One region of the Comamonas sp. CMM03 genome, then DNA from elsewhere that is predicted to be linked to it. Evidence: predicted binding sites of a transcription regulator. Region 1 holds the regulator's gene; each other region holds the start of a gene.
The links. The regulator LexA, encoded in region 1, represses DNA repair genes until DNA is damaged. The targets are predictions, from matches to a motif close to ACTGTATNNNNATACAGT.
Positions count from the first base shown of each region.

Region 2: a site for LexA is predicted at 4,259-4,276, ahead of KW830_RS06470 (VRR-NUC domain-containing protein). Genes of this name have one in related genera too.
Region 3: a site for LexA is predicted at 5,872-5,889, ahead of recA (recombinase RecA). Genes of this name have one in related genera too.
Region 4: a site for LexA is predicted at 2,261-2,278, ahead of KW830_RS03435 (LexA family transcriptional regulator). Genes of this name have one in related genera too.

Region 1 is NZ_JAHUXB010000001.1:917,385-924,962, forward strand. Features, by position in the region: gene KW830_RS04105 (TonB-dependent siderophore receptor) at 1-1,008, opposite strand, end outside; gene KW830_RS04110 (AEC family transporter) at 1,430-2,380, shown strand; gene pdxH (pyridoxamine 5'-phosphate oxidase) at 2,821-3,483, opposite strand; gene KW830_RS04120 (hypothetical protein) at 3,785-4,090, opposite strand; gene lexA (transcriptional repressor LexA) at 4,319-4,990, opposite strand; gene KW830_RS04130 (asparaginase) at 5,072-6,061, shown strand; gene KW830_RS04135 (diguanylate cyclase domain-containing protein) at 6,392-7,578, shown strand, end outside.
Region 2 is NZ_JAHUXB010000001.1:1,410,308-1,417,885, reverse strand. Features, by position in the region: gene rraA (ribonuclease E activity regulator RraA) at 1-222, shown strand, start outside; gene KW830_RS06490 (ATP-binding protein) at 342-1,907, opposite strand; gene KW830_RS06485 (response regulator) at 1,917-2,594, opposite strand; gene KW830_RS06480 (YkvA family protein) at 2,855-3,151, shown strand; gene KW830_RS06475 (type 1 glutamine amidotransferase) at 3,204-4,049, opposite strand; gene KW830_RS06470 (VRR-NUC domain-containing protein) at 4,316-6,007, shown strand; gene KW830_RS06465 (ATP-dependent DNA helicase) at 6,004-7,578, shown strand, end outside.
Region 3 is NZ_JAHUXB010000003.1:75,214-82,791, forward strand. Features, by position in the region: gene KW830_RS11130 (SPOR domain-containing protein) at 1-533, shown strand, start outside; gene KW830_RS11135 (tripartite tricarboxylate transporter substrate binding protein BugE) at 662-1,636, opposite strand; gene KW830_RS11140 (LysR substrate-binding domain-containing protein) at 1,742-2,716, shown strand; gene KW830_RS11145 (sensor histidine kinase) at 2,775-4,226, opposite strand; gene KW830_RS11150 (response regulator transcription factor) at 4,330-5,004, opposite strand; gene KW830_RS11155 (MarR family winged helix-turn-helix transcriptional regulator) at 5,297-5,800, opposite strand; gene recA (recombinase RecA) at 5,949-7,067, shown strand; gene recX (recombination regulator RecX) at 7,253-7,578, shown strand, end outside.
Region 4 is NZ_JAHUXB010000001.1:743,651-751,228, reverse strand. Features, by position in the region: tRNA gene KW830_RS03450 (tRNA-Sec) at 1-7, shown strand, start outside; gene KW830_RS03445 (hypothetical protein) at 626-1,132, shown strand; gene KW830_RS03440 (hypothetical protein) at 1,582-2,151, shown strand; gene KW830_RS03435 (LexA family transcriptional regulator) at 2,297-2,716, shown strand; gene KW830_RS03430 (GGDEF domain-containing protein) at 3,123-4,400, shown strand; gene KW830_RS03425 (N-acetyltransferase) at 4,602-5,429, opposite strand; gene selD (selenide, water dikinase SelD) at 5,619-6,695, shown strand; gene KW830_RS03415 (NAD(P)/FAD-dependent oxidoreductase) at 6,935-7,578, shown strand, end outside.

The DNA.
Region 1 (7,578 bases):
CTGGCTGCCGCTTTCCTGCTCGATGTAGCTGCCGCGGAAGGAATCCACGTAATAGGCCAGCACTTCGACGTTGTTGCGGCCGTCGTTGTGGGTGTACTTGAGCGAGCCGTCGGTACGGCGGCCGGTGAACTGGTCGTAGCTGCGCGTGCTCTGGAAGGGGTCGGCCGCGTACTGCGCCGTGGTCAGGCCGCCGGGCATGCGGCCCTTGCCTTCAAAGTGGTGCAGCGAGGCGCTCAGGTTGTCCTGGCCCGTCAGGCGGTAGCTGCCCTTGAGCAGCACATCGTCGATGTCGGTCTTGTCATTGCCCGCGCGCCAGCCGCTGCCGTGCGTGCCCGAGTACAGCAGCGCGCCGCCCAGGCCGGCCGCGTTGGTGCCGCCCACAAACAGACTGGGCGTGGTCTTGACATTGCCGCCGTGGCTGTAGAACTCGGCGCCCACGCTGGCATCGGCCTCGAATTCCTTGGGAATGGCGCGGGTGACGAAGTTGATGATGCCGCCCACATTCTGCGGGCCGAAGCGCACCGAGCCTGCCCCGCGAATCACGTCCACGGAGCTGAGGTTGCCCAGCGATACCGGTGCCAGCGACAGCTGGGGCTGGCCATAGGGCGCGTAGGAGACGGGCACGCCATCCATCAGCACATAGGCGCGGGGCGACAGGCGCGAGGTCAAGCCGCGCACGCCGATGTTCAGCGAAACGTCGCTGCCACCCGTGCCGTTGCTGTCTTGCACCTGCACGCCGGGCACCAGGCGCAGCACATCACGCACGCTGGCCGAACCGCTTTCCTCGATGCGTTGCTGGTCGACGATGGTGCGGGCGCCGGCATGCTCCAGCACCTTTTCCTGGTTGGGGTTGTCCAGCCAGTTGCCGGTGACGGTGACCGAGTCCAGCGTGGACACCACAGGTTCGGCGGATTGGGCGTAGACGGCGGCGGGCAGGCAGGCCAGTGCGGCCGCAGCGGCCACGGCACAGCGCACACCGGCCGTGCGGGGGGATTGGGGAGAGGACATGAAAGAGAAGGGGGAGAGGCTGCGTTCAGGCCGCTGCGGTCAGCAGTGCAGGCGGCGGCACGGCAGAAAGAGGGTTGGTGACAAAACTCAACAATGATTATAAATAGGAATGATGCGCAATTTGGCGATAAGGGCGCCAAAGTCGCTGTGGCTGTCCGGGGAAGTCGCGGCCCCCCCGGATGCCGAGAACGTTGCAGATCTCGAAGCATCCTGCCTTCGCAGGGGATTGCCGTGGCCTATCATGCGGGCCGCAGCACAAGCCCCGTAGCGTTGCCCGTGCCCCGTGCCCCGTGCCCCGTGGGAAGACTGCGACTTTGCGGAACGCTGGGCCGGCACGCTTTGTGCGGATGCGGTGAAGGTGCTGTGCAGGTCCTGGCGGTCTTCGGCAGGGCGCTGCTGCGTTGTTTTTCAGGAATCTTTGGTGAACTCTCCCGCTTTCTCTGCCCTGTTGCCTGTGATTTTGATGATTGGCCTGGGCATCTGCCTGGCCAAGCTGCAGTGGGTGCGCCACGCTGCCGTACGGGATCTGTCGAATCTGGTGTTCTATGTGCTGACGCCGGCGCTGCTGTTTCGCACCATGATGCAGGTGAAGCTGACGGACCTGGACTTTGCCCCCATCGGGGTGTACTTTCTGGCCGTGGCCCTGGTGTTCGCCGTGACCATGCTGGTGCAGGGCTTCACCACGCTGGGTGCAGCACGCGCACTGGCCAATACCTTCAGCAACACGGTGATGATCGGTATCCCGCTGATGAGCCTGGCCTATGGCGAGCAGGGTCTGGTCACGCTGTTCACCCTGATTTCGGTGCACGCCCTGGTGCTGCTGACCAGCGGCACCATCATTTTTGAACTGGCCGCCGCGCGCCAGGCCAGCCGTGCAGGCCAAGCGGATGCGCGCGGCATGGGCCGCACGATTGCCCAGGCGGTGAAGAACAGCATCCTGCACCCGATTCCGCTGCCCATCATTGCCGGGGTGCTCTACGCCCAGACCGGTTTGTCCGTGCCCGAGGTAGTGGATACGCCGCTGCAGTTGATGGGGCAGGCGCTGGGCCCCATGTCGCTGCTTCTGGTGGGGGTGACGCTGGCCTATGGCCGGGTACGGGGTAACCTGAGTGCTGCGCTGCGCATTGCCGTGGTGAAGACTGTGGTGCACCCCGCCGTATTCCTGGGCTGTGCCTGGCTGCTGGGTCTGCGCGGCCCGGCGATGGCCGCCATGGCGCTGGCTGCGGCCTTGCCCGTGGGCGCCAATGTGTTTCTGTTTACTCAGCGCTATGAAGTGGGGGAGGACGAAGTCACGGCCAGCATTGCGGTTTCCACCGCGCTGGCCCTGGTCACGCTGCCGGTGGTGCTGACGGTGTTGCAGCGCTGGGCCTAGGTCACCGCGGTGAGCCTGCACCGTGCGGCACAGCGGGGCTGCTGTGCTATTGGTGAGGCTGCGACACATCGGGGGCACACATATCGGGGGCGCGTTCGCTCCCATGGCCTTGGTCGCAGCGGGCTTCCAGGGTTTGCTGCGTTGTATGGGGCGTATGCAGCAGACAGCCAGCAGGCAGTACTGATGCCAGCCCGTGGGACATGGCGCAAGGCAACGCACCCGCTGGCGGTGCAAGGGCGCGGGAGGGGCTGAGACGCTGCCCAGTGTCCCGCGATGCCTATGCGCTGCAGCCCAGGGGCCGCGTCTGGGACATAGAAAAAGCCCCGGCTGCGCGAGCGCCGGGGCTTGGGCGCACCGCCTAGACTTGGCGCGTACACCGATATGTGTTGTATCGGCGTACGCTGCGGGGACTTGAGCGGTTTTCGTTCAAAAAGCGCTATTCAGGGCGCAAGTCGTTCACGTACCCAAACCTGGCTGTCGTCTGGCCCGCTTTCGGTGCGGTAACGCAAACGGTCGTGCAAGCGGCTCTTGCGGCCCTGCCAGAATTCCCAGCGGTCGGGCACCAGACGGAAGCCGCCCCAGTGCGGGGGGCGCGGAGGCTTGAGCAGGAACTGGGCGCCATATTTGGCGGCGTTGGCCACCAGCACGCTGCGGCTGGATATGACCTGGCTTTGCGGGCTGGCCCAGGCGCCAATGCGGGAGTCCAGCGGGCGGCTGTGGAAGTAGGTGTCGCTTTCCTCGTCGCTGACGCGTTCGACCCGGCCTTCGATGCGGACCACGCGCTCCAGCTCCACCCAGTGGAACTGCAGTGCTGCAAACGGGTTGCCCGCCAGTTCGTTGCCTTTGCGGCTGTCGTAATTGGTGTACCAGACAATGCCGCGTGCGTCATAGCCCTTGATGAGCACGATGCGTGTGCTGGGGCGCAGATCGTTGCCTACCGTGGCCACGGTCATGGCATTGGGTTCTGCCACTTGCGCGCTCACGGCTTCCTGCAGCCACTGGTCGAACTGCGCCAGGGGATCCGCTTTGGATGCGTCTTCATTGAGTTCTGCGCGCTCGTAGCTCTTGCGCAGGTCGGCGATGTGGGCAGAAATCTGGCTCATGCCGCCATTGTGCCCCCTGCGTGCAGCAGTGCGGTATTTGTGCAGGCCGTGCGCTGCCTGCTGTGGCTAATGCAGACCAGGGAGGTACGTCCAGGGGCAGATGAGATGGCGTGTAGGCGAGCCTGAAACCGGTTGCCGTGGTGCATGCGCTGCAGTACGGGGGCAGTCCGCCGGACTGCCAGATGTTCCGGGATTGCGCCCCTTGTGCACGCAGGCCTGGCAAGTTCGGACACTGCAATCCGCAATGTGCAGGATCTGGTGCCGCACACGGGCCGCGTATGGCGGCGCCGGGCGGCATGGCTCAGCCAGCCAAGGACACCGTTTCGGCGCGGCTCATGTGTTCCAGGGCGGCGCAGACATCGGCCATGCGACCGCTGAGCACCATGCGGGCGCGGTCGCCCACGTCGCGACGCAGGACGCGCACCTTGTCGTCCATGGCCACGCTGAAATAGCGGCTGTCGTTGGCACTGGCGGTGGATGCTGCGTTTGTGCCAGCAGACGCTGCCGCACGATGGGCACGCAGGCCCGGGTGGCGCTGGACCTGCATGGACAAGGGGGCAGTGAGGGTAAAGCCGACCGGGGTGCTGGAAGTGGTGAACAGGCGCATGGGGGAGCTCGCTTTCTGTTGTGCAGTTTTCCGGGCAAACCTACTCCCTCAGGCTGCACACACCTGATCGGAGAGACAAATTCTGGGCAAAACAGCCCCTGCGCGGCCGCGCAGGCCGCGGTACAGAACCGTGGTAGTGGCGGAAGTGGCTGGGCGGCGCTTCCGCGGTCAAGGGCCTGGGTGGCAGCGCTGAGCGCGCCATGGGAAGCCCGGTAGAAGGACCGGGCGCTACATGTGCGCCGAGTTGCGGATCAGGCCCACGGCCAGACCTTCGATGGCGAAGGGCTCCTCGGGATTGACCTGGATGACGGGGTAGTCGGGGTTTTCTGGCAGCAGTTCGATCTGCGAGCCGGTGCGGCGCAGGCGCTTGACGGTGACGTCATCACCCAGGCGGGCCACGACGATCTGGCCGTTGCGGGCCTCATGGGTGGACTGCACGGCCAGCAGGTCGCCGTCCAGGATGCCGGCGTCCCGCATGGACATGCCACGCACCTTCAGCAGGTAGTCGGGCTTGTGGGCGAACATGCTGGCTTCCACCGAATAGGTCTGGTCGATGTGTTCTTGGGCCAGAATGGGCGAGCCTGCAGCGACACGGCCCACCAGCGGCAGCAGCAGCGGCTGCATGGCGGTCAGAGGCAGGGCAAAGACGTTGCCGCGGGCTGCGTTGATGCTGCGCACGGTGTCCACGCACAGGCGGATGCCGCGCGAAGTGCCGCTGACCAGCTCGATCACGCCCTTGCGGGCCAGGGCCTTGAGGTGTTCCTCCGAGGCATTGGCCGACTTGAAACCCAGCGTGCTGGCGATCTCGGCCCGGGTTGGGGGCGCGCCAGTGCGGCTGATGGCAGACTGGATCAGATCCAGAATCTGCTGCTGCCGGGGGGTGAGCTTGGGGTGGTCCATGGGCATTCCTCGATCAATGGGGATGAATACTGTGCGTTCATCCAGTACCTGTATTTTTGACCAGTTTGCAAAGGACTGCAAGTGGAAAGTGGCAAAACCATCGTCATTCTGGGGACCGGCGGCACGATTGCCGGGGTCGCGGACTCTGCGGGGGCCCATGTGGGCTACCGTCCGGCACAGCTGGGTGTGGCGCAACTGCTGCAGGCGGTGCCCGACCTGGAACGCGTTGCAAAAGCACCACTGCAGGCCGAACAAGTGGCCCAGCTGGACAGCAAGGACATGGACCACACCACCTGGCATGCGCTGGCAGTGCGCTGCAGCCAATTGCTGGAGCGTGCCGATGTGGGGGGCATTGTCATCACCCACGGCACCGATACCCTGGAAGAAACCGCCTGGTTCTTGCAGTGTGTGCTGCAGCCAGCCAAACCCGTGGTGCTGACCTGTGCCATGCGTCCGGCCAGTGCCATTTCGGCCGATGGGCCTGGCAATCTGCGGGATGCGGTGATTTGCACAGCCGATGTCCATGCGGCCGGGCGCGGCGTGCTGGCCGTGATGGCCGGGCTGGTGTTCAGTGCCCGCCAGGTGCGCAAGGTGCATCCCTACCGGGTGGACGCATTTGACGGCGGTGACAGCGGCCCGCAGGGCTGGGTGGAAGAGGGGCGGGTACGCTGGGTCGGCCCCGTGGAGGGGGCCGCTCTGTCGGCGCCGAAGATTCCGCCGGTGGGCGCGCTGCGCCCGCCTGCCGAATGGCCTCAGGTGGAAATCCTGGTGAGTCATGCAGGCTGCAGCGGGTCGGTGATGCAGGCGGTGGTCCAGGCGCTGTGCAGCGCTGGCGTGCGCGGGCTGGTGGTGGCCGGCACAGGCAACGGCACCACCCACCAGGCGTTGGATGCCGCACTCGAAGTGGCGCAAAGCCGGGGCCTGGCGGTACGCCGCAGCACGCGTTGCGAGCGCGGGCGCATTGTGCAGGCCGAAGACGCCGATGACAGCCGTGTCAGCGCCTTGTCTGCCGTGAAGGCGCGCACCAGTCTGATGCTGGAATTGATGGGCTGGCCGCGCACGGACCGCTAGCCCGAAATCCGTGCCGGTGCGGCAGGCCACGCCGCCATAGGGTGGGGGGGCGGGCTTGTTGCGCGGCGTGAATACGTGCAGGCCTGCCAGCCCAACCCGCAGGTAGGCAGGCGATAGCGTGTTGCAGTCGAGGTCCGCTGGAAAATCTCGCCAACCCGGGGTCTGCACAGCGCTGGCTGTACGGGGCTGTCGTGTGGCGCGCACGAAATTCTCACAAAAACTTACAACCGGTAGAGAAGAGGAATGTGCACCCGGCGCGGTAAGCAATAATCGCGCACGGAGGTGTTAGTGGTGACCAATTCTCTCGCGAGCGGCCTGGATTTTGAGGACATGTTTGACCTCGCCCCCATATCCCTGTGGATGGAGGATTACAGCGGGCTCAAGCAGTTGTTCGCGCAATGGCGCGCCGCAGGCGTCACCGATTTGCAGCAGTTTTTCCGCGAGGACCCCCGGCGCGTGCAGCAATGCAGCCAGTGCTTTCAGGTGCTGCGCGTCAACCAGTACACGCTGGAGCTTTTCAAGGCCCCTGACCAGGCCACGCTGCAAAACCGCCTGGATGAGGTGTTCCGCGGCGATATGCACGACAGCATCGTCGCCGAGCTGCTGGCCCTGTGGGACGGGCAGCTGAGCTTCGCCAACCGCTCGGTGAACTACGCGCTGGATGGCCGGCGCATGGACATTCAGGTGCGTTTTCGCGTGCTGCCCGGCTATGAAGACAGCTGGAGCCGTGTGCTGGTGTCGCTGGAAGACATCACCGCCGAGGTGATGAGCACGCAGCGTCTGCAGGCCAGCGAACAGTACGCGCGGGATTTGTTTGCCCACTCCCCGGTCTCGCTGTGGGTGGAAGACTTCAGCGCGGTCAAGCAACTGCTGGACGAGGTGCGCGAGCGCGGCATCCGCGACTTCCGCACGTTCTTGAAGGTGCACCCTGAGTTCGTCACCCGCTGCATGCAGGAAATCCGTGTGATCGACGTCAACCAGCAGACACTGGAGATGTTCGGCGCCAGCAGCAAGGCCAATCTGCTGCACAACCTGTCCCAGGTGTTCCGGGGCGAGATGTACGATTCCTTTGCCGAACAGTTGCAGGATCTGTGGGACGGCAAGCTGGTGCAGCAGCGCGAGGTAGTGAACTATTCGCTGACCGGCGATGTGCTGCACATCCACATGGAGTTCGCCATCATGAACAGCCACGCCCGGAACTGGGATCTGGTGCTGTTGTCGCTGGTGGACATCACGGCCCGCAAAAAAGCCGAGTCCTACCTGGAATACCTGGGTAAGCACGATGTGCTGACCCAGTTGCGCAACCGTGCCTTCTATACGGAAGAGCTCAACCGGCTGTCGCGCAAGGGGCCATGGCCGCTGTCGGTGATTGCCATCGACATGAACGGTCTCAAGGGCGTGAACGACGACCACGGCCATGCCGCAGGCGATGCCATGCTGCGCCGTATTGGCGAGGTGCTGACCAAGGCGGTGGATGCGCCGGCCTGCGCGGCGCGCATCGGCGGTGACGAATTCAT
Region 2 (7,578 bases), 490 kb from region 1:
GTGGTGGTGTATGGTGCCGTGCGTGATGTGGCCGAGTTGCGTGCCGCCGCCGTGGGCATACGCGCGCTGGCGCTGATGCCGCTGCCCACGGAAAAGCGCAACGAAGGCCAGTCCGGCGTGGCCGTGCAACTGGCCGGGGTGACGGTGCGTCCCGGGGACTGGGTGTATGCCGATGCCGATGGCGTGGTAGTGGCCGACCGGGCAATTCACCCCGGAGCCTGAGCGTTCCGTCGCGGCGGCGTCCTGCGGGGCGCATGACGCTGGCGGTTGCTGGCGTCTCCTGCAAAGATGCCGAAGAGGTATCTGGGGGCGCCAGAGTGACAGATATTGCCCCTGGCGCTTCAGGCCGCGCGGTGTGCCACCCGCTGCAGCGGCAGCGACAAGGTCGCGACCAATCCCGGTGCGTCCGGAGCCAGGTGCAACTGGCCGCCAACGCTTTCGGCGATGCGCTGCACGATGGTCAGGCCCAGGCCGCTGCCCTGGGTGGCTGATGTCTTGCGCCAAAAGCGCTGCAGGGCCTGGGCGCATTCCTCGGCGCTCAATCCAGGGCCATGGTCCCGCACCTGGATCTGCAAGGTGGCGGTGGCAGTGCTGGCACAGGCCTCCACCCCTGTCGTGCCCGCCGTTCCGTGGCTTGTTGTGCCATGGGCCGGGTCGAGCCCTTCATCAACGCCATCGGTATCGCCAGCTGTACCCGTGCCGGCAGGCTGCAGGCTCAGTTGCAGGGTGATGGGTTGCTCGCCCAGGTGGTGGCGCAGGGCGTTGTCTACCAGGTTGGTGACGGCGCAGGTCAGCAGGGCGGGGGCCAGCGGCAGCTCCCAGTCGTGCAGTGCGGCGGGTTCCAGGTCGGTCTGCAGCCTGGGCGTGGGGGTGTCGCCCTTGTTGGCGCGCTGCAGCGATTGGCGGCAGGCCAGGTGCAGGGCCTCGGCGATGGCAGTACCCTCCGTGCTGGGGGGCGTGCCGGTGCTGGCGCTTTCCACGCGGGCCAGTTGCAGCAGCTGTTCCAGTGTGGCGTGCATGTGGTCAATGCCTTCACTGGCCTGCTTCAGAGCCTGGCTGGCGGGGTTGCCCGGGCTGCCTGGGCCGGGTGGTGCGTGGCGTTCCAGCACCAGCTGTGCCACCTGCACATGGGTTTTGATGGCGGTCAGCGGGGTGCGCAGCTCGTGGGCGGCGTCGGCCGTCCAGCGGCGCTCGTGCTCGATGGCGCGGTTCATGCGGCCCAGCAATTGGTTCAGGCTGCCCACCAGCGGGGCCAGCTCGGCCGTGTCCTGGCCGGTCTGCACGGGCGAAGGGTCCTGGGGTGGGCGGTGCTGCAGCTCTTCCCCCAGGCGGTGCAGCGGCTCCAGACCCAGGGTGCAGATCCACCAGGTCAGCAGCACCACGCCGGCCAGGGCCAGCACAAAGGGCACCACCAGGGTATAGACAAAGGATTGCACCAGCTGTTCGCGCACGTCCAGCCGGTCGGCGGTGGCAATGCGGATGCCGTTTTCCTCCAGCACATAGGTGCGCCAGGATTTACCGCCTTTTTCAATGCTGCCAAAGCCGGAGCGGGTGAGCGGGGTGAAGTCGGGGCTGTTGCTGGTCTTGGCCAGCGGCAGGATGTCCACCTCGCTGCGCACCAGGCTGACCTCGCAGGCCACGCCGTCGCGGGCAATCACCGACAGCAGGGCGTTGTTAGCGGGTGTGATGGCATCCACCTGCGCCGGCTGGAACTGGTGGACGATGCCCGACACCATGCGGGCGCTGGCGATCAGCCGGTCGTCCAGCATGGTGCGCAGCTCACGCTGCATGGTGGGAAACATCCAGGCCGCCACGCTGCCCCACAGCACGCACAGCGTCAGGCTCAGTCCCAGCACCAGGCGCAGGCGCAGGCTGGTGGGGGCCGGGGAGCGGCGCAACAGTTTCATGCCGGATCCTCAGAGACCGGGCTGGCAGTAGCGCGCGCCCAGCCGAAAGCCGATGCCGCGCACGGTGTCGATGATGTCGCTGCCCAGTTTCTTGCGCAGATGGTGCACATGCACATTCACCGTGTTGCTGCCCACATCCAGGTCAAAGCCGTACAGGCTGTCGTGCAGCTGGGCCAGGTTCAGAACCCGGCCTCGGGATTGCAGCAGCGCCGCCAGCAGCGCCCATTCGCGGCGGGACAGCTCCACCAGCTGACCGTTGCGCCAGACCTCTCCGGTGCCGGTGTTGACCTGGCAGTCGCCCAGCGCCATCAGATCGGTGGCACGGCCGCCGGCCCGGCGCAGCAGGGCGTGCAGTCGCAGCACCAGCTCCTGCAGGTCGAAGGGCTTGGTCAGGTAGTCGTCGGTGCCGGTCTGAAAGCCGGCCACCTTGTCTTCGATGGTGCCGCGCGCAGTCAGTATCAGCACCGGCAGCTGCAGGCCGGCGGCGCGCCAGCTGCGCAGCAGGGCCAGGCCGTCACCGTCGGGAAGGCCCAGGTCCAGCACGCAGGCGTCGAAATGGCCGGCGGTCAGATGGCGGTCGGCCAGGGCCAGATTGGGGGCAATGTCGCAGGCAAAGCCGTGCAGCTCCAATCCGGCCTTGATGCCACTGGCCACCAGGCTGTTGTCTTCCACGATCAGTATGTGCATGCCGCTGCCCCTGCGCGCCCGCGCGCACAAAAAAACCAGTGATTCTATAAATGCAGGGTTATCGCAGTATTAAGGGCGGGGTGCGGGGGCGGAATCTGGAAGCGAGTTAAGTGGCCGGTGCGGTGGCGCCCTTGCTGCTACACCCTGCAGCAATTGCAGGCGGCGGCAGCCTTGTCATCTTCCAAACTGTCCGCATGTGAAGGACGGGTTGCGTGGCATGTCGCTGCGGGACCGTCTGCCGGGGGAAAGAAAGGTCTGCCATGTGGAAGCTGGGTCGTCTGCTGTCGGTGTTTCGCAAGGAGCTGCGGCTCGCCTGGGCGGTGCTGCGGGATCCGCGTGCGCCCAAGGCTGCCAAGCTGGCCACGGTGCTGGCAGCGTTGTACGTGGTCAGTCCTGTGGATTTTGTATCGGACTTCATCCCCGTCCTAGGCTGGCTGGATGACGGTGTGATCGCCTATCTGCTGCTGCAGCTGGCCTTCAAGTTCCTGCCGCCCGAGCTGCTGGCCACGCTGCGGGCCCGGGTGGGGCAGCGCAGCCCCGGCAAGGCCACGCCCTGAGGCCAGGCGGCGCGTGCCTGCGCCCCCCTGGTGTTCCGCTTTATCGACGTGATCAGCCCACGGCGCGCGCCAGGATGGCTTTGGTCTGCTGTGCCAGCGGTGCCTGGTACTGTAGTGTCAGCTCGGGGCCGGGTTGGATCCGTCCGGGTTGGGTGGCCGTGGCAGGCGCGCCCGGCAGAGCCCCCAGCTGAAACAGCGCTGGCCGGTCCAACTGCTCTGCCCAGGCGCTGTAGGTGCGCCGCGCCGTGGCGTGCAGCAGCGCCAGGTGCTGGGGGAGCTGGGCCAGAATCTGCGGTGCGCGCTGCACGGCGGGGCCGGGGGCGCGGCGCAGTTCGTCCTGGCCTTCGCTGCACCAGGCGCGGACACTGTCCTCCGTGACTTCCAGGTGGCCCTGGAACGCCCAGTGGCGGCCATGCACAAAGCCCTTGTTCAGACAGAACGCGCCGTACATGCTGCGCGAGGCGCCTTGGGGCAGCTCGAACGTGTCGTAGTGCCAGTTGAACAGCGTGATCCGGGGCGGCAGCTGCATCAGGTCCTGCGCCTGGCGCGTGACCCATACGTTGCTCCAGCCGATGTTGGGGCAGGGATTGCGCCACACCCGCGCACCCATGGCGCGTGCCAGCATCTGTGCGCCAAAGCAGTGGCCCAGCACGGGCACATCGTGCGCCAGCGCGTTCTGCAGCAGGCAGCGCTCCTGTTCGATCCAGCGCAGCTGTTCGTTGGCACAGTGGTTGCTGCCCAGCACCACCACCCCGCGGTAATCCGCCGCCCGCACCGGCGCGTGGCCTTCCTGGCAGGGACTGATCAGTTCACAGGCAATGCCTTGCTGTTGCAAATGTTCCCAAAGCACCCCGGGGCCTTGTGCGGCTTCGTGCTGGAGGATGGCGACTGGTTTCATACGTCAATTGGCTGGGTGCTCCAGCCTGTGGTGGCGATGGCTGAAATCTAGGCATTCGGGCATCAAGCCCGTGTCGGGATTGCGCAGTAGGCCATCAAGATGGTGTCAAGCTGGCGCGGCCAGGCAGAGGGGCCGCAGGCCTTGCGCCAGGCCTGTCTTGCCCATGGCCCTGCTGGCGCGGTAGGCATTGGCCGGGCAGAGGTGATGAATCTGTATAAAAATACAGTTGCCTAACCGTTCCCGCCACTTTCTGTCATTTCCCGCCCGTGACTGCGCCGCAGCCTGCTGCCTTCCCGCCCCATCGCCTGTATTACCTGCACAACTTTCAGCGTGCGCTGAACTGGTTGGGGCAGCGCTATGGGGACCTGCTGGGTGAAGAGGAGGCCGGCTTTCTGGCTGGATTTGCCCTGCTGCCGGAGCCCACGCAGGCTCTGCTGGTGCGCATGGTGATGCGCAAGGGGCCGTGGTTTCGGGCCAGCAAGCTGGTGTATGCGGAAATCGGCGACAGTGCCCAGGCGGCCGTACCGCTGTTGCAGATGGGCTGGCTCAGCACTTCTGAGCCCATGGCGCTGGGTGAACTGTTTGGCCTGCACACCAAGTCCGAGCTGCTGGACATCTTGAAAGGCGCCGGGTTGGCGGCCACGTTGCGCAAGGCCGACATGCTGGCCGCGCTGGACGGGCAGACTGACCCTCAGCCCTATGCCGCCTGGCACCCCCAGGCCACGGACCCCGTTTGGCGCGTGATGGTGGGTGAGGTGTGTGAGCGGCTGCGGCTGATGTTCTTTGGCAACCTCCACCAGGACTGGTCGGAGTTTGTGCTGTCCGATCTGGGCATCTTCCGCTATGAAGCTGTGGCGCTGGATGCCGCCTCACGCGCTTTCCAGAGCCGTGCCGATGTGGACTTCTACCTGGCCATTTCCACCAGCCGCCAGGCACTGGATGCAGGGGGCGATGCCGGGGCGCTGCTGCAGTCGCTTGGGCAGCTTGAAAGCCCCCACCGCTGGCTGAACCAGCGCCGCGCCAAGCTGCTGCTGCGCCTGGGGCAGGCATGCGAGCGGGCGCAGGACTGGGAAAACGCTGCCCAGGCCTACACCGCCAGCGCCTACCCCGGCGCCCGCCACCGGCATATCCGCGTGCTGGAGCATATGCAGTGCTTCGGACAGGCCCTGGACCTGGCGGCCCAGGCCCAGACGGAACCTGAAAGTGAAGAGGAATCCCAGCGCGTGGCCCGCATGCTGCCGCGCTTGCGCCGCAACGCGGGCCTGGGCGGAGCCCCCCGCCAGGCTGCGTTGGCTCCGGCCGTGGCTGCGCTGTGCAGCGAGGTTGTGCTGGCGCGGCCAGCCCAGCCGGTGGCCGTGGAGTACGCATTGCGCGACCACTGGCACCGCGGCGAGGCACCGGTGTTCTATGTGGAGAATGCGCTTATCAACTCGCTGTTCGGCCTGCTGTGCTGGCCGGCGATTTTCGCGCCGCTGCCGGGCGCGTTCTTTCACCCCTTCCAAAGTGGACCGGCCGATCTGGGAGCCCCCGACTTCGTGGCCCGCCGCCAGCCCCTGTTCGATGCCTGTCTGGCCGAGCTGCAAGATGGCCGTTACCGCAGCACCATCCGCGGTCGTTTTGCCGGCAAGGCGGGCACGCAGTCGCCCTTTGTCTTCTGGGGCACGCTGAGCGACGCGCTGCTGGAGCTGGCGCTGGACTGCATTCCCGCCGCCCACCTGCAGCGGCTGTTTGACCGCCTGCTGCGGGATGTGAAGGCCAACCGCACCGGCTTTCCCGATCTGGTGCGTTTCTGGCCTGACCGCGCAGAGGGCGCAGGACGCTACGAACTGGTGGAAGTCAAAGCGCCGGGCGACAAGCTGCAGGACAACCAGATCCGCTGGCTGGACTATTGCGCCGCCCACGGCATTCCCGCGCGCGTCTGCCATGTGCAGTGGCAGGGGATTGGCGAAGGCGCATGAGCGACGCCGCTGCCCCGCCGACGGTGGCCGTGCGAGCGTTGTGCGAGTTCACAGCCCGCACGGGTGATCTGGATCTGCGCTTCACCCCGGCGCCCAGTGCGCTCGAAGGCATGGAGGGCCATGCCGTGGTGCAGCAACGCCGACAGGTCCAACCGGACAGCAGATATGAAGCCGAGGTCGCGCTCAGTGGCCAGTTTGAAGGCCTGCAGGTGCGCGGCCGGGCCGATGGCTTTGATGCGGCGGCGCAGCAGCTGGAAGAAATCAAGACCTACCGCGGCCCGCTGGACGCGGTGCGCCCCCACCACCGCGCATTGCACTGGGCCCAGGCCAAGGTCTACGGCCATCTGCTGTGCCAGGCACGCGGACTGGCGCGGTTGAACGTGGCGCTGGTGTATGTGCACACGCCCTCTCTGCAGGAAACGGTGCTGGTGCAGGACTGTAGTGCCGACGAGTTGCAGCAGTTTTTTGCCATGCACTGCCGCCGCTACCTGGACTGGGCGCGCAGCGAAGCAGGGCACCGCCAGCAGCGCAATGCGGCGCTGGCGGCAGCGGCCTTTCCCATGGCGGCGTTTCGCACCGGGCAGCGGCAACTGGCGGTGGCGGTCTACCGCACGGCCCGCAGTGCCGGTGGGGGCCGTTGCCTGATGGCCCAGGCCCCCACCGGCATTGGCAAGACGCTGGGCACCATCTTTCCCATGCTCAAGGCCATGGCGGGGCATGGCGCAGCCAGCGCTTCGAGCACTTGCAGCGGGTTGGACAAGCTGTTTTTCCTGACCGCCAAAGGCACGGGCCATGGGCTGGCATTGCATGCGCTGGAGCACATGCAGACGGCATTGGCCCAGGGACAGCACGAACCGTTGCGGGTGCTGCAAATGCGTGCGCGCGACACCAGTTGCGAGCACCCGGACAAAGCCTGCCACGGTGAGTCCTGCCCGTTGGCGCAGGGTTTCTTCGATCGACTGCCAGCGGCACGGGCTGAGGCCGTGGCCCTGTCCGCATCTGCGGAGCCGGTGCTCTGGGATGGCTCCACCGTGCGCCAGGTGGCGCTGCAGCATGGCATCTGCCCCTACTACCTGTCGCAAGAGCTGGCACGCTGGGCCGATGTGGTGGTGGCCGACTACCACTACTTCTACGACAGCGCTGCCATGCTGTATGCCCTGGCGCAGCAGCAGGGCTGGCGTGTGGGGGTGCTGGTGGACGAGGCCCACAACCTGCTGGAGCGCGCCCGCAGCATGTACACCGCACCGCTGTCGCAGTTTGATCTGGCGGCCGCCCGCCGCTCGACCACTTCAGCCACGGGGGCCGTCAAGAAAGCGCTGGATGCGCTGCAGCGCCAGTGGAATGCGCTGAACAAGGCGCAAGCCGTCCTGCCGCAGCGGGCAACGGATTCCGAAGCCGATGGGGCGTCCGGTGCACAGAGCCTGCCGCTGTTTGCCCAGGCGGCCGCGCAGACCGTGTCCGGCCTCCGTGAGCCCCGCCACACCGCCAGCCACACGGCCTACCAGAGCTATGCCGCCATCCCCCCCGCGTTGCTGGCGGCCGTGCAGCGTGCCATCGGGGCGATTGCCGAT
Region 3 (7,578 bases), on a different contig from region 1:
CCCCGGCTGCGGCCCCGGCGACCGACGCGGCGGCACCCGCCGCTCCGGACACCGCCACCCTCACCGCCGCCAGCGGCCCCGGCCGCTGCTGGCAGGCCGGCACCTTCGACGACAAACAGGTCGTGGCCGTGCGCACCGCGCTGCGCGACCTGGAGATCCCGGCCGAACAATGGGAGCTGCAGACCTCGGCCGTCAACGGCCGCTGGATGGTCTACCTGGGCAAGTTCCCGAGCGCCGAGGCGCTGGATGCGCGCCGGGCCGAGCTGCGCCAGCAGGGCGTGGGCTTTGACCGTGCCACCGGCGCGCTGGAACCCGGCCTGTCGCTGGGCCGCTTCCCCAGTGAAGAGGCCGCCACGCGCGAGCTGACCACCTTCCTGCGCAAGGGGGTGCGCGGCGCCCGTGTGGTGCAGGAACGGGCCGAAACCACGCTCTACACCCTGCGCCTGCCCCATGTGCCCCCGGAGCTGCACGCACGCATGGAACGCCTCAAACCCGCGCTGGCCGGCAAACCGCTGCGCCTGTGCGAAGGCTGAACCCCGCCACCACCGCCCCTGCTGCGACCCAGGCGCCCACAAAAAAGCCCACTGCCTGACGGCCGTGGGCTTTCTTTTTGCCATGTCCTGGGCATGCCGGCAGCGCCGGCGTGCCTCTGGGGAAAGACTCAGTCGATCTGGATCTTGGCGTCCACAGCCACCTTCTTCATGGTGGCCACGGCGGTCTGGATCTGCTTGGTGAAATCCGCAGTGGACGAACCCGAGGGGTACAGACCCTGGGAAGACATGCGCTTTTGCACAGCGGGGTCCTTCAGTGCGGCCACCACGGCCTTTTGCACGCGTTCCACCTGGGCGGCAGGCATGCTCTTGGGCGCCACCAGACCGAACCACGAAGGGTTGTTCAGGTCGGGGTGACCGGCTTCGGCGTAGGTCGGCACGTCGGGCAGCACGTCCAGGCGCTGGGGCCAGGACACGGCGATGGCGCGCAGCTTGCCTGCCTTCACGTGCGGCAGGGACGCTGCCACCTGGTCAAAGTAGACCGGCACCTGGCCGCCCAGCACGTCGTTGATGGCCGGGCCTGCACCACGGTAGGGAATGTGCAGCATGTCGGTACCGGTGCTGCGCTTGAACTGTTCGCCCCACATGTGGCCGATGGTGCCGTTGCCGGGAGTGGCGTAGGACACCTTGCCGGGGTTGGCCTTCAGGTAGGCCACCAGTTCGGCAAAGTTCTTCACCGGCAGGATGGCGGGGTTCACCATGATCACGCCCGGGGCCTTGACGATTTCGGTCACGCCCACGAAGTCCTTGATGGCGTCATAGGGCAGCTTGCTCAGCACGGCGGGGTTCACGCCGTGGGTGGACAGCGTGGCGATACCGAAGGTCACGCCGTCGTTGGCACGGGCCACTTCGGCCATGCCGATGGAGCCGCCGGCACCGGCCTTGTTCTCGATCACCACGGTCTGGCTCAGCAGCTTGCCCAGCACGTCCTGCAGGTTGCGCGGCACCATGTCGGTGGCGCCTCCGGGCGGGAAGGGCACGATGATGCGGATGGGACGGCTGGTGTCCTGGGCCAGGGCCATACCGGGCGCAGCTGCCACGGCAGTGGCGGCGGCCACGGAGGAGAGGAAGTGACGACGTTGCATCTGAGGATTCCGATAGTGAGAGGAGAGAAAAGAAGGGTAAGGGATTTGTCCAGCTGACAAAAGCAATAGCTGTGCCTGTTATCATTCCCAAAAGGAATCAAATCAGTGTCTTCCAGCCTGTTACCTCTGCGGCGCCTGACGCCCCCTGTCCACCTGTTGCGGGCCTTCTCCACCGTAGCCCGGTTTGGCGGTGTGTCACGCGCTGCCGAAGCCTTGCACCTGACCCAGAGCGCCGTGAGCAAACAGGTGCAGGAGCTGGAAAAATGGGTGGGCGTGCCACTGTTCGAGCGTAACCGCAAACGTTTGACCCTCAGCTCTGCGGGCGAACGCTATGAGAAATCGGTGCGCGCTCTGCTGTCGCAACTGGAGTCGGCCACGCTGGAATTGATCACCAGCAGCGATGGCGGCGGAGCCCTGCACCTGTCCACCCTGCCGACCTTTGGCGCCAAGTGGCTCATTCCAAAGCTTCCTGATTTCCAGACCCGCCACCCGCAGGTGACCTTGCATTTCGTGCCCTATGTGCAAGGCTATGACTTTGGCAGCCCCACGCTGGACTGCGCCATCCTGTTCGGCGACGGCCACTGGCCCAACACCCGTGCCCACTACCTGACCGGGCGCGAAGTGGTGCTGATCGCCCCGCGCAACCCGGAGCAGAGCATCCGCACCCCGGCCGACGTGGCGCACTGCACGCGGCTGCGCCATGTGACCGTGCCCCAGGCCTGGTCGCGCTGGAGCGAGACCTATGGCGTGGAGGACATGGACCCGCTCAGCGGGCCGCAGTTTGACCAGTTCCAGACCATCATCCGCGCGGTGCAGGCCGGCATGGGCGTGGCCCTGGTGCCCCGCTGCCTGGTGCAGGATGAGATCAACGCTGGCCTGGTGAGCGAACCCCTGCCGCAGCACAGCGTGCTCAGCGACCAGGGCTACTGGCTGTGCTACCCCGAGACGCGCGCCAACCTGACCCCGCTGCAGCAGTTCCGCGACTGGCTGCTGACCAGGGCCGAAGCGGCGGCCGAAGCCGAGGCCAGCCTGACCGCATCTCCCCGCCGCCCGGCCCTGACGTCCAACGACCTGGAATAAGACGCACCGGGCGGTTGGCAGGCCACGGTGCCGCCGGCCGCACGCTTCGACGCCGCGCCTATTCCGCCACCTGGGCAGGAAAGCGCACCGTGAAGCGGGCCCCGGGCATGGGCTGGCCCGGGTGCACATCTTCCAGCGCCACCTGGGCGCCATGCTGGCGGGCAATCTCCAGCACGATGGGCAGCCCCAGGCCGGAGCCGTCGGCCTCCGTGCCCAGCGCACGGTAGAAGGGCTGGAAGACCAGGTCGCGCTCCGCCTCGGGCACGCCGGGACCGGTGTCCTCCACCTGAAGCACCACCACGCGGCCGAACGGATCGGGCAGCACGCGCACCGTCACCAGACCGGGCTGGGCATTGCTGGACGGGGTGTAGTTGATGGCGTTGTCCACCAGGTTGCGCACCAGCTCCTGCAGCAGCGTGGCATTGCCCCAGACCTGCAGGGCCATGGTCCCGGGTTCGGCGCCGTCATAGCCCAGGTCGATGTGCTTGTCCATGGCCCGGGGCAGGCAGTCCTGCACCACCTCGATCACCAGCTCGGCCATGTCGCAGGGGGTGCGCTGCAGCGCCGTGCTGGCGCCTTCGGCCCGGGCCAGCGACAGCAGCTGGTTGACGGTGTGCGTGGCGCGGATGGAGCTGCGCCCGATCTGCTGCAGCGAGCGTTTCAGGTCTTCGGTGCTGGTCCCCGGACGCTGGGCCAGATCGGCCTGCATGCGCAAGCCGGCCAGCGGGGTCTTGAGCTGGTGGGCCGCGTCCGCCAGAAAGCGTTTCTGCGTGGCAATGGAATCGTTCAGCCGCCGCAGCAGATCGTTCACCGCATCCACCAGGGGCGCCACTTCCATGGGCACGGCCTTGTGGTTCAGCGGCGACAGGTCGTCGGGCTTGCGCGCGCGGATGCGCTCTTCCAGCCGGTGCAGCGGCTTGATGCCGCGCGCCAGCGCCAGCCACACCAGCAGCACCGACAGCGGCAGGATGACGAACTGCGGCAGCATCACCCCCTTGATGATTTCCGCCGCCAGCACGCTGCGCTTTTCACGCGTTTCCGCCACCTGCACCAGGGCCAGCACCTCCTGGTCCAGCGGCACGCGCACCCAGATCGAGGCCACACGAATGTCCACGCCGCGCAGATCGTCATCGCGCAGCTGCACCTGGCCGATGCTGGCTTCGAAGCCACCGCCGGTTTCCGGCGGCATGGGGAACTCACGCTCGCCCGACAGCAGCACGCCTTTGACGCCCAGCACCTGGTAGTACACCATGTCGGAATCGTCGGCACGCAGCAGCTCGCTGGCGAGGCGCGGCATGTAGAACTGCAGCTGCCCGTCGCTGACCACCAGCAGCTGCGCCAGCGCCTGGGCGTTGTACTCCAGCGCGCGGTCGAACGGCTTGTTAGCCAGCTCCTGCGCCACCAGCCAGGTCAAGGCCAGCGACACCGGCCACAGCAGCAGCAGCGGCGTGAGCATCCAGTCGAGGATCTCGCCAAACAGGGACCGCTGCTCACGCTGGAAAATGTTCAAGGTGCAGGTTCAGGCCAGGGGCCAGAAAAAGTGGCCCGGAACACAAACGCCACGGCGAACACCGTGGCGCAGGACATGCCGCGCGCACCGGGCGCGCAGCCGCTCAGTGGTTGATCTTCTCCAGACAATACCCCAGGCCGCGCACGGTGGCGATGCGGATGGGACCGCGCTCGATCTTCTTGCGCAGGCGGTGGATGTAGACCTCGATGGCATTGTTGCTGACCTCTTCGCCCCACTCGCACAGGCGCTCCACCAGCTGGTCCTTGCTGACCAGGCGGCCCGCGCGCTGCAGCAGCACTTCCAGCAGGCCCAGCTCGCGGGCGGACAGCTCCACCATCTTGCCGTCGATGGTGGCTACGCGCCCGGCCTGGTCGTACACCAGCGGGCCGTGCTTGACGGTGCTGCTGGTGCCTCCCATGCCCCGGCGCGTCAGCGCACGCACGCGGGCTTCGAGTTCCTGCAGGCTGAAGGGCTTGGCCATGTAGTCGTCGGCGCCGAAATCCAGCCCCTGCACGCGCTCCTCCACGCTGTCGGCGGCGGTGAGGATCAGCACCGGCAGCGCATCGCCCCGGCTGCGCATCTTCTTGAGCACTTCCAGCCCGTGCATCTTGGGCAGACCCAGGTCCAGGATCAGCAGGTCGAACTGGTCGTTGGTCATCAGCGCGGCATCGGCCTCGCTGCCACTGGACACATGGTCCACCACGGCACCCGCGCCGCGCAGGCTGCGCAGCAATCCATCGGCCAGCACCTGATCATCTTCGGCGATGAGTATGCGCATGGGGGTCTCCTGAAGGCGCCGCAGTCGGGCCGCGGTCGTTTATGTCTTGATGCTTCGGATGGCACTGTGAAGTGCGCCGCGCCAACCTGTCGGCCAGCCGGACCATTCTAGAAGCCGCCCATCCCCTGCACCAGCGGACTTCCCCCGGGAAAACACCCGGTTCGCCTGTACGGAAGCTGACATTCACGCCGGTCTTGATGCAAGTCATTTCCGCGCACATCCGACAGTCCCCGGCCGCTGGCGCCGACAGCCGGTGCCGCGCCGTCCCGCACGCCTGCCTGCCCACAGGCACTCAGGCCAGCGTGCCGCTGTCGCCCGCGTAGGCCTCCAGGCCGATCTGGACAACGGTGGCCACATCCTGGCCCACCGATTCCACAAACTCCGCCTCAGCCTGGGCCACGGCGTCATGGAAGGCCTGCAGCCAGTCCAGCCCGGTGGGCGTGAAGCACACACGCCGCGCGCGCCGGTCGTGCGGATCGGACTCCCGCGTGACCAGACCCCAGGCCACGCACTGGTCCACCAGGTCGGCCATCGCCTGCTTGCTCATGCCCGCGCGCTCGGCCAGATCGGTGATGCGGTCGCCCGCCAGCGACAGGTGGCGGGTGATGTGGATGTGCGCCGCACTCACCTGGTCGCGCGCCGCCAGGTTGGACAGCGCCAGCGGCACGGCCACATCGCGCGCCATCAGCTGCAGCACGCGGGCATCGAACTGGCGCATGGCATGGCCCAGCAGCCGGCCCAAGTGGGTCTGGCGCCAGGCATCGCTGGGGGGAATGGCGTGGGGAAGTTCGCTCATGGCCCCATGGTAATTTAGTCAGGCAAACTGACTAAATATTGGTGGAATTGGCTGAACAGCGCCCCTAAACTACTGTTCAAGCATCCAGCCTGTTATTCATTCCAGTGGCTGCACCCCATCCCGCCAAACCCTTCCAAGGAGAGTTTTCATGAACGCCATTGCCGCCAAGTCCGCCGACGCCAACAGCGAAAAAGCCAAGGCACTCGCTGCCGCCCTCGCCCAGATCGAAAAGCAGTTCGGCAAGGGCACCATCATGAAGCTGGGCGAAGGGGAAGCGGCGCAGGACATCCAGGTGGTGTCCACCGGCTCCCTGGGCCTGGACATCGCCCTGGGCGTGGGCGGCCTGCCCCGTGGCCGCGTGATCGAGATCTACGGCCCGGAATCCTCGGGCAAGACCACGCTGACGCTGCAGGTCATCGCCGAAATGCAGAAGCAAGGCGGCACCTGCGCCTTCATCGACGCCGAACATGCGCTGGACACCAGCTACGCCCAGAAGCTGGGTGTGAACCTGAGCGAAGTGCTGATCAGCCAGCCCGACACCGGCGAACAGGCCCTGGAAATCTGCGACAGCCTGGTGCGCTCCGGCGCCGTGGACCTGATCGTGGTCGATTCGGTGGCCGCGCTGACCCCCAAGGCCGAAATCGAAGGCGAAATGGGCGACCAGCTGCCCGGCCTGCAGGCCCGTCTGATGAGCCAGGCACTGCGCAAGTTGACCGCCACCATCAAGAAGACCAACTGCATGGTCATCTTCATCAACCAGATCCGCATGAAGATCGGTGTGATGTTCGGCTCGCCCGAAACCACCACCGGCGGCAACGCGCTGAAGTTCTACGCCTCGGTGCGCCTGGACATCCGCCGCACCGGCACCATCAAGAAGGGTGACGAAGCCATTGGCAACGAAACCAAGGTCAAGGTCGTCAAGAACAAGGTCTCGCCTCCGTTCAAGACCGCCGAGTTCGACATCCTGTTCGGCGAAGGCATCAGCCGCGAAGGCGAGATCCTGGACATGGGCGTGAACGCCAAGATCCTGGAAAAGTCCGGCGCCTGGTATGCCTACAACGGCGAGAAGATCGGCCAGGGCCGCGACAACTCGCGTGAATTCCTGCGCGAGAACCCCGCACTGGCCGTGGAAATCGAGAACAAGGTGCGCGACAGCCTGGGCATTGCCCTGCTGCCCGTGGCCGCCGGCGAAGACGCCGCCAAGCCCGCCAAGGGCAAGAAAGGCGACAAGAACGCCACGGTGGACGAAGACGGCGTGATCGGCTAAAGCCCCCGAGCGGTCGCCCCCTGGCCACGCTGCGCCAGGGGGACAGCCGCCCGGCCAGGGCAGCGCCCGCCAGCGGCCTGCGGCGCACAGGCCCCAGGGCACTGCCCGCCGCCCCGTCGCCACACAGGTTTGCCATCTTTGCGCAGGGTTCCCTGCGCCTTTTTTGTTTCTGGAGCGTGCACCGCATGGGCTTTGCCAAACTCTCCCTCACCGGCCGCGCGCTGCGGCTGCTGGCCCAGCGCGAACACTCGCGGCTGGAACTGGAGCGCAAGCTGGCCGCCCATGTGGAAGAAGGCGAGGATCTGGCCGCCGTGCTGGATGCGCTGGAGGCCAAGAACTTCATCAACCCCGAGCGGGTGGCCCAGTCCGTGGTCTACACCCGCAGCAAGAAGCTGGGCACGGCCCGCGTGGTGCAGGAACTGCGCAACAAGGGCCTGGACGATGACACCGTGCGTGCGGCCACTGCACAGCTGCGCGCCACCGAACACGCCCGCGCCTGGGCCGTGTGGCA
Region 4 (7,578 bases), 170 kb from region 1:
TCCGCCAGAACACCGGTTCGCGAGAACCCAAGAAGCCCCGGCCTTCACTGCTGGGGCTTTTTTCATTCTGACAGACGTATCCCTGGTTGGCTTTTGACGATCCGAAATGAGCCACCAATATCGGTACTCACACGCCGTCTTGATACCGTAGCTGGCGCTCTATTCAATGACACTGACTTAGGCAGTTGACAGCAAGTAGACGCGCATTGCGCATGAGAGGTCTCAGTTACCGGGTAGCTCAGGCGTAGACACTTGCACAGTGAGCCAAACACCGCTGGGAATCTGCACGAGCGATAGTGGTTGCCCGGATTTGTGTGTTGGATGACAGCGCTGGAAAAGCGATTGCTTTCAGCATCGACAAGGATGTGTAAGCAAACGCTGCATATACTTAGCCCCAGTACTGAATGAAAAAACAGCCACTATCAACACTTTAGGCGTGCATAAGAATGCCTTGCCTATGTGTATACATAGGCATTGACTGTCCATACTAATTCAAATACTTGCAACGGTATAGATTTAAGGCATTTCCGAATGCTGAGACATAACATCCCAACCATTCAGACGGCGTTATCAGTCTACCGCTGAATTCTAATGCCAGTTTTTCCACTGTCACAATGAGACCTATATGATTCTCCTACGTCGTTTCTTTTTTCTAGTTTTTTTCGCCTTTTCCACCACCGCATCGCAGGCCAACGGCCTCGGTCTCGATTTAATGCCAGATAAGGCAACGGCACTGGCTGGGGTTACAGTAAATGTGGTGGCACAAATGAATGGACAGAAACTAGACTACTCACCTGCAAGCCTGAAGATAATTGATCAGATCGTCCTGGGATTCCGAAAAGAAGGAAATACAATCGAATCAATGAATAAAACATTAATCATCTTCGGATGTTATGTGGGAGAAGTCATGGTCCGTAATCTCGGCTATAAATGGGACAACCCGACACAGAAAGAAATCTCTATAGGATTTGATGTAACTGGCGTTCGTGGGACGAATGATAGTTTCTCCAACCCTATTGGCAAAGTCTTTAAGCTCATGAAAAATGGACAAGAAGACAGTGTCGAACACTTCTATAGCGTCTTCTCAAAAGATCTCTCTGAAGTGGTGCCCGAAAAGGTTGGAAAAAATTGATAACTGGCCTTTTTACGAACCGGACCTCCATTCGTGGATCCAACTCTCTTCAACGTTGAGTGATCCTTTCAAGGAGCAGGCGGTGAAATTTGGGCTCCGGCTGTGGTCAAAAGTTATCCATTCGTAAAGTGAGAACGCAGCCCCCCAAAAGCGCTGGGGGCGGCACTCTTGAATGCAGACCGAGACTGAGTCTGCTTTGCCCGGCCTGGTCCACTACAGGCAGCACAAGGGCGTCCCCAGCGGCAAACCTTTTTCGCCAGAACACTGGTTCGCAAAAACCCGAAGCCCCAGCCTTCACTACTGGGGCTTTTTCATTCTGTGTGCGCTTTGGCGGTCGCTTTTTGGCGATCATCACCGCGTTACTGGCCGCAGTAAAGAAACCAAAGCTACAGATGGCAGACACAGCACCATCCAGGAAGTCACCAAGCCCAACAGACCCAGCCATTGCGGTGGACGCCAAACTGGCCGCCACCGCAATGGCCCACATGGACCAGACCAACGAAGGCGACATGCACTTCCTAGCCCGCCTGGCGCCCAAGTACGACGCCGTGGCCACTGTCAAGAAAAAGCACCTGCTGTTCATGCCCATCAACGGCACCACCATCAGCAAGGACAAAAGCCAGCACACCATCCACATCACCCGGGCCAGCGGGGACCGACACCGCTGGAGCAGCAGCACCCGTGAGGCATTTAATATGGCGTGCACGCCTGGTGGTCAGACCGCGTCAACGGCAAGCGCAAGGCCGTCATTGCAGGTGACAAGACCCACAACGTCAAAACCCAGAAGAAACCTACGCCAGCGAACAGGACGCCCTGACCACCGCCCGCGCCTGGAACGCGGCATGGCCACGTTCGAGCTGACCCTGGCCCAGGGCCGGCCAGAACTGATGCCCCAAAGCCCCGTGCGCGTGACCGATTTCAAGGAAGACATCGACGGTCAGAGCTGGCAGGTCAAAGAGGTCTGCCACACCCTCAGCGACGGCGGCCTGGGCAGCAAGGCAGGGGCAGTGAACGACTAGCCCATCATCAGCCCCGCCCTACTGATTCAGCAGCAGCCAACCCCGTCCCAAAAGCCGCAGACACACCCGGTCACCAACTGCGGCTGCATCCGTCTCACGACTCGCATATACTGTATGCATGTACAGCCATCGTTTTCTTGCCGGCATGCCCGTGCCCGCCACCATCACCGCCATGCCGCTGCCCATGCTGGCAGCGCCCGCGCGCGGCGGCCGTGCCAGTGCGGCGGAGCGCGGTGCGGTCACGCACCTCGACCTGGCCACAGAACTGGCGCAGCACCCGCAGTCCATCTTCATCCTGCGGCAGACGGGTGACAGCATGGAAGGCGCTGGCATGTTCGACGGCGACATGCTGGTGGTGGACAAACTCCTCCAGCCCGTGCACGGCGACATCGTGGTGGCCCAGGTGGATGGCGAATTCACCTGCAAGCGCCTGCATGTGCGCGACGGTCAGTTCGTTCTGCACCCGGAAAACCCGGCGTATCCGGACATCCATCCCCAGGAGGGACTGCACATTGAGATCTGGGGCGTGGTGACCAGCAGCGTCAAGCGCTTGCGCACAGCGTGAGGGCATGGGGCATGGGGCATGGGGCATGGGGCGTGCCCTGTCCGCACTGATGTTCGCGCCAGGTGACTGCCGCTTTCCGTTGCTGCCCCACAGCACCGCCATAGCCGCACACCGCACCTGCCGGGCATCCCCCGGTTCCACCACCAGCTCTACCGCCCATCCAGAAACCCTGTTCTGCATTACAAAACAGGGGTCTGCGCCATGCTGGATGCATGTCCAGACACCCGCATCCAGGGCCATTCAGAAAGCCGTCAACAGCTATCAAATACACAGCATCCTGACTTCATCTCGCCCGCATTCCACCCAGGTGCCTTGGTGGGCAATTGCCGATAGCATTTATTCGAATGCCGACAGGCTGCGCACAGAGAGGGTTCGATGTGGCGCACTGGGGGGATAGAAATAGATCATGCTGGATTTGACGACTGTGTCGATGATGATCGTTCTGTCCTCGGTCACCCTCGCTGCGCTGACGGGTTTCTGGGGCAGAAAATTCTGGAACGACGGTGGCAGCCAGCTGACACTGGGCCTGGTGCTGTTCGGCGTGGGCTTCAGCTGCCTGAGCTTCATGGGCTCCCCGCTACGGCCCCTGCTGTCCGGCATCGGCTATGTGGCGTTTGCCAGCGGCATCTGCGCCAGCATTGCCAGCCTGCACCGCTTCTACCGCATACCGCTCACCACCGCCTGGCTGTACGTGCTGCCGGTGTGCATTGCCGTGGTCTATGTGCTGTTGCTGGATCCGGCCCAGGTCGTGGCGCGCACGCGCACCGTCTGCGGCATGCTGATCCTGCACAACCTGTGGATGGCGCAGATCCTGCTGCGCCGCTACCACCATATGGGGCGCGGGGAATGGGTGTTCATGGCAGGCGTGGCGCTGCTCACCGCGGCCCTGGTGCTGCGCATGTTCTCGCCCCAGCTGTCGCTGACCGTGCTATCCCCTTCCAGCACCCGCAGCAGCTCTTCGCTGCTGCTGTCCTATGCCGTGCTGTTCATCGCCCTGCACCTCAAGGCCATCGGCTTTCTGATGATGGCCCAGGCGCGGGCAGACCAGCAGTTGCTGCGCTTTGCCAATGAAGACAGCCTCACCGGCCTGCCCAACCGCCGCACGGTCATGCAGGCCCTGCAGCACACACTGGATCTGCCCCACCACCAGCGCCGGCCCCTGGCCGTGCTGCTGATGGACCTTGACCACTTCAAGCGCGTCAACGACCAGTGCGGCCACCCGGCTGGCGACCAGGTGCTGGCCGGCATGGGGCTGATGCTGCGCCAGCAGCTGCGCCCGCTCAGTGTGGCGGGCCGCTATGGCGGGGAAGAGTTCATTGTGGTCTGCCCGGACACCACAGCCGAACAGGCCGTGCAACTGGCCAACCGCCTGTGTGAAGCCGCCTGCAACCAGTTGCGCGCCCACCATGCCAAAGGCAGCTGGCCGGTAACCATCAGCGTGGGCGTCAGCGCCCTGGCTGCCGACAGTGCAGACGTCTGCAGCACTGTGCTGCTGCACCAGGCCGACCAGGCCCTCTACCAGGCCAAGCACGCCGGGCGCGACCGGGTCTGCCTGTTCGGCGCACCCGCTGGCGACGACGCGCTGGACGGCCTGGACCTGCTGGGCCAGGGCTTGGGCCTGGGCGTGTTGCGCTTTCCGGAACGCTTTGTGCGCCCCCGCAGGGACGATACGGCCGAACGATAGACACCTTCACCTTGCCCGGCCGGCGCGCAGAAAACGCGCGAAAAACACACAGCACGCACGCGGCAAGGACACAGAAGGCACGTTCAGGAGGCACAGCCCCCCGGGTGCGCAGCGCTGCCGCGCACCGCCAGCCCCACAGCACTTCACCGATCGCTCACCGGCACCGCGTCCACACCGAAGCCGAAACTAAAGAGCCAGCTCCTAACGCTGCACCCGGTAGTGGTAGCCATAGACCGGTACAAAGCCCAGGCTGGCATACAGCTGCTCGGCCACCCGGTTGCCGCCGCGCACCTGCAGGTCCACCTGCTGCGCCCCCTGCGCCGCGGCCCATTGCAGCAGGCCGCTCACCAGTTGCCGGCCCAGGCCCTGCCCCCGGTATTCCGGCGCCACCACCACGTCGTACAGACCCGCAGCGCCACGCTCCAGCACCGCCAGGCCCCAGGCCACGCTGCGCCCGCCTTGCTCCACGGTGGCATAGGCGCAGTGCCCGCCAATGCCATCCACAATCCGCTGGTGCCAGGGCTGCTGCGGCGCCGCCAGGCCGCTGGCCTGGGCATAGCCGCCCAGCCAGGCCGGCGTGCAGCGGGGCTCCACGGGCACGGCGGGCAGCAGGCAGTCCGCTGGCGTGCCGTGGCGCAGCAAAAAACGGGAAGGCTCCACCAGGGCATAGCCGCGCGCGGCCAGCAGCGCATCGCACTGTGCATCCGCCAAGGGGGACAGCCGGAAGATGGCGGGCAGCTGCTGCCGCGCATACCAGGCTTCGATGGCCTGCAGCAAACCCTCGTCCAGCAAGGTACCGGCCTGCACTGCGTTGGCCGAATTGGCGCGCTTGGTGTAGCCACCGCTGCTGCGCAGCAGCCAGCCGTCCATGACCGCCGTGCGCACCGCCGGCCAGGCATTGAAGCTGCGCTGCTCCAGCCGCGCCACGCTGGCTGTGCCCGGCGCGGCCACCAGAGGAAGGGAACCATCGGCACCGGCTGGAACACCCGGAACAGGCGGCGCACCGGCCGCAGTGACAGAAGCATCCATGGACTAAAAAAAGCAGAAAAACGACCGCCGCAACCCTGGCTTCCTGGCCGCAGGCCCAGCTGCCGATAATAGGGGGAGTCGCCGCTGGCGCGCCGCCCCCCTCTGCCCCGCAGCATGACGGCGCCCACCGGCCCTGTTGGACCCTGCCCGCCCGGCCTGCCTGCGCCACGGGCTTTTTCACACGCTGCCATGACTGTCACCACCCCAGCCTCCACCACCGCCCCTGCCGTGCCCCGTTTGACTTCGCTGTCCCATGGCGGTGGCTGCGGCTGCAAGATCGCCCCCGGCGTGCTGTCGGAACTGCTGGCCAAGAGCAACCTGCCCAAGCAGTTCTTCCCCAATCTGCTGGTGGGCACCGAGACGGCCGACGACGCCGCCGTCTACCGCATCAACGACGAGCAGGCCATCGTCGCCACCACCGACTTCTTCATGCCCATCGTCGACGACGCTTTCGACTTTGGTCGCATCGCCGCCACCAATGCGCTGTCCGACATCTACGCCATGGGCGGCACGCCGCTGATGGCGCTGGCCATTGTGGGCATGCCCATCAATGTGCTGCCGCACGATGTGATCGCCAAGATCCTGGAAGGCGGTGAGTCCGTGTGCCGCGACGCCGGCATCCCGCTGGCCGGCGGCCACTCCATCGACTCGGTGGAACCCATCTACGGTCTGGTGGGCATCGGCATCGTCAACCCCAAGCAGATGAAGCGCAACGCCGATGCCCAGGCCGGCGACGTGCTGGTGCTGGGCAAGCCGCTGGGCGTGGGCATTCTGTCCGCTGCGCTCAAGAAGAATCTGCTCGACGACGCGGGCTACCGCGCCATGGTGGCCGCCACCACCCAGCTCAACCGCCCTGGCATGGAACTGTCCCAGCTGGCCGGCGTGCACGCCCTGACCGATGTGACCGGCTTCGGCCTGCTGGGCCACAGCCTGGAGCTGGCCCGCGGCGCAGGCCTGACCGCCCGCATCGACAGCCGCACCCTGCCCGTGCTGCCGGGCGTGGCAGACTTTGCCGCGCAAGGCGTGTTCACCGGCGCCTCCACCCGCAACTGGGCCAGCTACGGCGCCAGCGTGCAGCTGGCCAGCGGCATCAGCGATGCCCAGCGCGCCCTGCTGACCGACCCGCAAACCTCCGGCGGCCTGCTGGTGTCCTGCACCCCTGAGACCGTGCAGCAGGTGCTGGACCTGTTCGCCCGCCATGGCTTTGCCGATGCCGCCGTTGTGGGCCGCATGGAAGCCGGCGCCGCCCAGGTGGTCGTCGACTGAGCCTGCAGAACCCACCGGGCCACAGGCCAACGGGAGCCACCGCACTCCCGCACACTGGCACCTTCGGGTGCCTTTTTTGCGCCCGCAGCGCCCGCAGCCACCACCGTCGCTTTGACACGCCGTTTTGCCGATGTGACGCCGCAACACTGCCTGACTGCCCGCACGCAGGCGCACAATGGCAGACTCCTTCCGGGCAAGCCTTGCCCCCTCACCCCATCTCCCCCTCATCTGGTTGGACTATGTTGAATTCCCGCGTCGCCGTCCTGGGCGCCGGCATGGTGGGCGTTGCCACCGCCCTGGAACTGCAGCGCCTGGGCGCCCAGGTCACCCTGATCGACCGGCGCGATCCGGGCCAGGAAACCTCCTACGGCAATGCCGGCGTCATCGCCCGCAGCTCGCTGATGCCGTTCAACCACCCCGATCTGTGGAAATCGCTGCCCACGCTGCTGCGCAACAACACGGCCTCGCTGCGCTACAACACCGCGTTCATGCTGCGTAACCTGGGCTGGGGCCTGTCCTACCTGCGCCATGCCACCCACAGCGCGTTTGAGGAAACAACCACCGCGCTGGACGCGCTGATCCGCCTGTCCACCGCCGAACACCAGCGCCTGTTGGCCGAAGTGGGTGAAAGCCGGCGGCTGCGCGACAACGGCTGGCTGTTCCTCTACCGCAGCCAGGCCGCTTTCGACGCCGGCCGGCTGGGCCGCGCCACCATGGACCACTTTGGCGTGCGCACCCAGGTGCTGGATGCCCCGGCCCTGCACGCGTTGGAACCCGTGCTGCGCCCTTCCGTGTTCACCAAGGCGCTGTGGGTGCAGGACACCTATTCCGTCGACAGCCCCGGCCAGGTCACGGCCGCCTACGCCCGGGCCTTTGCCGCGCG